DNA from 3 places in the Neobacillus sp. Soil_C_43 genome. Region 1 is predicted to be linked to each of the others. Evidence: predicted binding sites of a transcription regulator. Region 1 holds the regulator's gene; each other region holds the start of a gene.
What was found. Region 1 encodes LexA, which represses DNA repair genes until DNA is damaged. Its sites were predicted from a motif close to CGAACATATGTTCG; they were not measured.

Region 1 (2,277 bases):
CAATGAATTAGGTTCTGTGTATAGAACGAGGAGAAGAGAGGCGACCGCGCCTAGAAGCAATTCTTCTAGAAAACCCAGATAGATGAACTTTTTTGTTTTCCTAGGCATAATGATTTTACCGTGTTTCCGAACATGTCCAACAACCCCAACCAATCCACCAATTGCTACAGAGAAAATAATGTCCCATAACACTGTTTCTCACACTCCTTAAGCCGTTTATTTTTTGGACCTAAGGTAAATCTTGGTGTATTACTATTATATTAAAGTGCTGTACTAATATCATGAGTAAATATACTGAATTTTCAATATATTAAACATAATAATGTATATTATTGAAATTTTTCCCAATATATGAACGTAAGGACCTGTTACTATTGTCTGTTGATTTCCGCTCCAGGCGCTTCGCTTTCCGCGGGCGTTCCGGGAGCCTCCTCGTCGCTCACTCCTGCGGGGTCTCCCGTGACCGCTACTCCCGCAGGAGTCTTCGCGCCTTCCGCTCCAATTAACAGGCATGTCAAATATCATATGCTTTAACATAGACAAACAAAAAGAGCTGCACCAAGTTGGTGACAGCTCTTTTGTTTTAGTGGATATGTCTGTAAACACCTATTACTTTTCCTAAAATGGAGACATTCCGTAGAATAATAGGTTCCATTGTAGAATTTTCTGGCTGCAAACGGATGTAATCCTTTTCTTTAAAAAATCTTTTACAAGTTGCTTCGTCTTCCTCTGTCATTGCAACAACAATATCACCATTATTAGCTGTTGGCTGTTGTTTTACAATGACATAATCTCCGTCAAGAATTCCTGCTTCTATCATACTTTCACCCATAATTTCTAACATAAATACATGTTCATCAGCTGGTGCCAAGCTTTCTGGAAGCGGGAAGTACTCCTCAACATTTTCAATTGCTGTAATTGGTAAGCCTGCAGTAACTTTCCCAACTACTGGTACGTTGACAACTTTATTTCTCGGAATATGTGCAGCTTCGTCAGCTTCTAATATCTCAATGGCTCTTGGCTTTGTCGGATCCCGTCTAATAAGACCTTTGCTTTCAAGTCTTGATAAGTGACCGTGAACAGTAGAGCTGGATGCAAGTCCAACAGCTTCGCCGATTTCTCTAACAGAAGGAGGATAACCTTTACTCTTAACCTCTTCTTTAATGAAATCTAAGATATCCTGCTGCCGCTTTGATATTTTTACCATAAAATGCACCTCGCCTGGTTAATGTTGTCTTTATTATAGCATGTTCGCCTTTTTTATACAAACATAAGTTCGAAAATGAAGTTGACAACAAACAAACGTTCGTACTATAATAAAAATAACAAAAGAGAACATATATTCTTATTAGAGGTGTAATTATATGAAAAAATTATGGAACCAATACTCCTATGCCATTACTCTTATTCTGTTAAGCTGTTCAATTGCTATCATTCTATCCTTCCAGTATCATTCAAATGAAGAGGATCAGTTTATAAAGGTAACAATCTCTGAAGGGGATTCCTTATGGGAAATCTCTGACCAATATTCTTCACAGCATTCGTTAACGAATAAAGAATTTGTAGGATGGGTTAAAAAACATAACAAAATTGTAAATGATCAAATCTTTCCAGGTGAAGAGATTATCATCCCTGTCAGTAGAGAAGATTCTTCCTCCACAACGGAACTAGCAAGTGCTCCGGGAAATTAGTTAGGTTAGGTAATATATATGAAAGCAATTGTTTATTGTCGTGTTAGCACAAATAAAGAAACCCAGGAAACCTCATTGGAACGTCAGGAAGAAGAATTAATTCAATTGGCAAAACAACATCAATTCGAAATTGATACGATTATTAAAGAACAAGCTAGTGGCTATGATTTTGATCGTGAGGGCATACTAGAGGTATTAGATCGAATAAAAGATAACCATGTCCAGGCTTTGTTAATTCAGGATGAAACACGTCTTGGGCGAGGCAATGCAAAGATTGCTCTCCTACATTGCATCCTAAAGGAAAACATAAAGCTCTATTGCATAACCCATAATGGCGAATTACAATTATCTGAATCTGACTCAATGGTTCTACAGATTGTCAGTATGGTGGAGGAATATCAACGAAAGCTTCATAACGTTAAAATTAAGCGTGGAATGAAACGAGCGGTTGAACGAGGATATCAACCTCAACATAACTTAAGAAATCTCGGAGAATCTTCAGGCAGGGATAAAATTGAAGTTCCTATTGAAGAAATTGTTAGGATGAGAAATAATAACATGACTTTTTCAGAAATTGCCGCAACGC
Region 2 (2,277 bases), on a different contig from region 1:
GACTATTTATCCTCTATCGGCGAAATTAGTAGTAATAATAAACAGCCCGTTCTCTACAAGGCGATCTGAAGAGTGAGTAACGGGAGTAAGCGAGTAGAGGTGTGCATGTGGGAAGGGAACTACTAAAAGAAAAAAATATTGTGATTACCGGTGCATCGGGAGGAATCGGTGCAGAAATCGCTAAGCTTTGTGCGGCACGTGGTGCCAACCTTGTATTACTGGCAAGAAGTTTAGATAAGCTCCAGCAACTTCAATCGGATTTGCAGCAAAAATACCATGTGAGTGTGGATGTTTTCCAACTTGATGTATCTGACACAAAGCAGGTGGAGGAGGTCTTTACACAGATCTTTGATACAATTGGCCAGATAGATATTCTTGTCAATAATGCAGGCTTCGGCATTTTTCGTGAAGCGCATAAAGCAACAATGGATGAAATCAAGGGTATGTTTGATGTGAATGTAGTGGGGCTGATGGCGTGCACGAACATGGTACTGCCGAAAATGCGGGAGAGGCGCTCTGGTCATATTATCAATATTGCCTCGCAGGCAGGGAAGATTGCTACACCAAAATCAAGTGTATACTCAGCTACTAAGCATGCCGTTCTCGGCTATACGAATGCACTAAGAATGGAACTTGCGGATTACAATGTGCTCGTAACAGCCGTTAATCCAGGACCAATCGCTACTAATTTTTTTGACATTGCAGATGAACAAGGCACATATGTAAAAAATGTACAGCGGTACATGCTTCAGCCTGAATATGTGGCAAGTAAGGTGGTTGACAGCATGCTGACGAAAACAAGAGAAATTAATTTGCCACGGTGGATGAACATGGGAAGCGTGGTTTATGTTCTTTTTCCACGGTTGTTTGAGCGACTTGGGAAGCGGGTTTTTAATTCAAAATAGTTTTAATTAATCAGCCTCAATTTTGAGGCTTTTTATTTTACCTAATTTCATCCAGTTAAGAAATCATAAACTGTGTCATTTATGATTTCATGTAAATCTGCTTTTGGTTCTTCTTCTTTTACAAGCAAAATCCTATTGATCAGATCCTCTAAATCTTTTTCGCCAATAGGCATGGATTCAGTTAAATAATACTGTTTCAGACAGTTTAAAATCATTTTTTTTATCAGCTTTTTTTCCACCAATAACACCTCATCCATTATTATAACGCTTTTTTAGTTAATCCCCATAAGAAAAATTGTCAAAAAATCCCCATTGAATACGAACGCATATTCGCTTATGATTAGGAATATAATAATTAAGAACAGATGTTCGAAAAAATAAGATGTGAGGGAAACTCCATGGTCGATTACAGTACGCTGCCGCAAAATAAAATTTTATGTGTGGACATGAAAAGCTTTTATGCAAGCTGCTCAGCTGTCATGCTTGGCCTCGACCCTTTAGATTGCTATTTAGCTGTTTGTGGTAACAAGGAACGTCAAGGGAGTATAGTACTTGCTGCTTCGCCGCGATTGAAAAAAGAATTTGGGATTAAAACGGGAACGCGAATGTTTGAAATTCCAAATGATCCAAGAATCCAAATTGTTGAGCCCAAGATGGCAACCTATTTACGTATTTCTACAGAAATTTCGCGCGTGTTTAACCGCTATGTACCAAAAGAGGCCATCCATACGTATAGCGTCGATGAAAGTTTTATTAAAGTCGATGGAGCTGATCATTTATGGGGAGATGCTCATACCATTGCTCAAAAAATAAAGGATGATATTGAGCGGGAATTCCAGCTGCCCTGTGCAGTGGGGATTGGCCCCAATATGTTAATGGCAAAGCTTTGTCTTGATCTTGATGCAAAGAAAAAAGGCGTGGCAGAGTGGACATATGAGGACGTCCAAACAAAGCTTTGGAAGGTATCACCACTTAGAGAAATGTGGGGTATTGGCAGACGTGTGGAAAAAACATTAAATAGTATGGGGATTTTTACTGTCGGTCAGCTGGCCCGCTATGATTTAGAAAAGCTGGAAAAGAAATTCGGAATTATGGGAAATCAGTTATATTATCATGCCTGGGGAGTGGACCTCTCTGATTTGGGAGCACCCATTATCCAAGGGCAAATTAGCTTCGGAAAAAGCCAAATTCTCTTAAGAGATTATAAAGAGGAAGAGGAGATTAAGGCTGTCATGTTAGAAATATGTGAAGAGGTGGCACGAAGAGCAAGAACACATCGAAAGGCAGGGAGAACGATTAGCCTTGGAGTAGGATACAGTCAAGATGAATTTGGCGGCGGTTTTCATCGTTCAAGAACCATTCATCATCCCAC
Region 3 (2,277 bases), on a different contig from region 1:
TCTCATCATTTCTAAATCATAACGGGTCCGCTGTTCAATTCGCTGGGCTTCAAGTAACTTATTGTCCGCTCTCAGCTCCTCAAGGCGTTCCTCAAGTTCTTTTTCTATATTCTCAATGGCAACGCGCATTTTCTCTTCTCGTGTTACGAAGTGGGAGGCTGGAAAAATGGCGATATGCTCGCGTTCACCAATAATTTCACCTGTGAGCGCATCCACTTCACGAATCCGGTCGATTTCATCACCGAAAAATTCTACGCGCACACAATGCTCATCACGGGAAACGGGGAAAATCTCCACCACGTCTCCTCGAACCCGGAAGGTACCGCGCTTAAAATCAATATCATTTCGTTCATATTGAATATCGACTAAGCGATGGAGCAGGTGATTGCGCTCGATTTCCATGCCGCTTCTAAGCGATAGGACCATCTCACGGTATTCTTCCGGAGAACCGAGACCATAGATACAAGAGACACTGGCGATAATGATGACATCTTTCCGTTCAAAAAGAGCAGAAGTGGCCGAGTGGCGCAATTTATCAATTTCATCGTTGATGCTTGCATCTTTTTCAATGAAGGTATCGGTTTGCGGCACATACGCTTCAGGCTGATAGTAATCATAGTAACTGACAAAATACTCTACCGCGTTGTTCGGGAAAAACTCCTTAAACTCACTATACAACTGTCCTGCCAATGTTTTGTTATGGGCAATGACAAGGGTTGGTTTATTGACCTCTTTTATCACGTTAGAAACGGTGAACGTTTTACCTGTTCCTGTCGCCCCAAGGAGTGTTTGATGACGCTTATTATTTCGAATCCCCTCGACTAACTGGCGAATCGCTTCCGGCTGATCCCCCTGTGGAGAGTACGCTGAGACTAATTCAAATTGGTCTTTCACACGATTTCCTCCCGTACAAATAAATCACTTTTCAGCTAAAAATCTAGTTATTGACCGGGATGGCGCTGGAAAGTGTATCCTCTAAAATTTCATATTAACATTCTACCACAATACCCCAAAAACAAACCAACAATATGCGAACTAGTATTCGTTTTTTGTTGTTTTTGTATAAATAATAGGCTGTGTTAAAGAACAGTTTTGATTTTTACACCCTGTTGATTGGAGCGGAAGGCTCGAAGACTCCTGTGGGAGTATGGTTCAGGGGAGACCCCGCAGGCGCAAGCGCCGAGGAGGCTCGCCGAAACACCCACGGAAAGCGAAGAGCCTGGAGCGGAAATCAACAGGCAAGTTAACAGAGCCAAATAATAAAAAGCCTGCCAGTTTCCTGACAGACTTGCGTAGATTTCTGAGATTACTAGGTCTTCTTCACTGCTCTTGGCTTCATTTTAGCCGCCAGCCAGAAACCGGCGGTCAATGAGAAAGCATCAATGACAATTAACACGAAGGTATTCGTATACCCTTTATATACAGAGGCTGCAATCAGTGCAACCGTTAATACAAGGCCGATCAGTCGATTGTAAGTAACCCGTGTAAAAAGCAGGACTAGTAACCCTGGCAAAATAAGTGCCGACAAGTATTCAATAACATTTACCAATGGGTACACCTCATTCAATAAATTTCTGTTAATTAATTCTAGAAATTTATCAACAAAATTGCAACAAAAATATTAAATTCATCGGTCCTTATGATTCATGCTTCATTTGAAAAACTGCTTCTTTTTGACTTGTCATCAAGCTTACTAGTACAAAACAAAGAAATGAAAGTAAAATTGGCATAACCACTGTATGAAGGCCAAATGCATTTGGATGAAAACGGTCTAATAATATATAAGACCCCATTCCCACAATCATAGATGTTATCGCTCCATACTTATTCCCCTTACTCCAATACAACCCTAAAACTACAGGCCAAATAAAGACAGATTCAAGACCGCCAAACGAGAATAAATTCAGCCAGACAATTAAATCAGGTGGACTTAAAGCAAGCAGGATAACAAGAATCCCAATCACCGCCGTGACACTGAAGCTGACCTTTCTTACATGGTCGTCTCCTGCGTGTGGCTTGATATAATTTAAATAAACATCCTTTACTAATGCAGAGCTTACAAGAATTAATAAGGCATCTACCGTGGACATGATGGCTGCCATAGGAGCTGCAAGAACAATTCCGGCAACATACGGTGGCAAGACCTTCATCGACAACAACGGCATGACGGTATCGCCAATTTTAACATCAGGAAGAACAGGGCGGGCAAACACCCCAATCAGGTGCATGCCAAGCATGATAAAGCCAACTACAATGGTTCCTATAATAATCGCATGA

Region 2: a site for LexA is predicted at 1,225-1,238, ahead of AC3A54_RS02120 (Y-family DNA polymerase). Genes of this name have one in related genera too.
Region 3: a site for LexA is predicted at 1,032-1,045, ahead of uvrB (excinuclease ABC subunit UvrB). Genes of this name have one in related genera too.

What each region holds. Positions count from the first base shown of each region.
Region 1 is NZ_JBDGJV010000009.1:166,279-168,555, forward strand. It holds gene AC3A54_RS13860 (DUF4257 domain-containing protein) at 1-192, opposite strand, end outside; gene lexA (transcriptional repressor LexA) at 584-1,207, opposite strand; gene yneA (cell division suppressor protein YneA) at 1,365-1,691, shown strand; gene AC3A54_RS13875 (YneB family resolvase-like protein) at 1,710-2,277, shown strand, end outside.
Region 2 is NZ_JBDGJV010000001.1:397,617-399,893, reverse strand. It holds gene AC3A54_RS02135 (MBL fold metallo-hydrolase) at 1-69, shown strand, start outside; gene AC3A54_RS02130 (SDR family NAD(P)-dependent oxidoreductase) at 108-905, shown strand; gene AC3A54_RS02125 (YqzH family protein) at 953-1,144, opposite strand; gene AC3A54_RS02120 (Y-family DNA polymerase) at 1,304-2,277, shown strand, end outside.
Region 3 is NZ_JBDGJV010000008.1:116,098-118,374, reverse strand. It holds gene uvrB (excinuclease ABC subunit UvrB) at 1-894, opposite strand, end outside; gene AC3A54_RS12610 (DUF2198 family protein) at 1,310-1,549, opposite strand; gene panF (sodium/pantothenate symporter) at 1,638-2,277, opposite strand, start outside.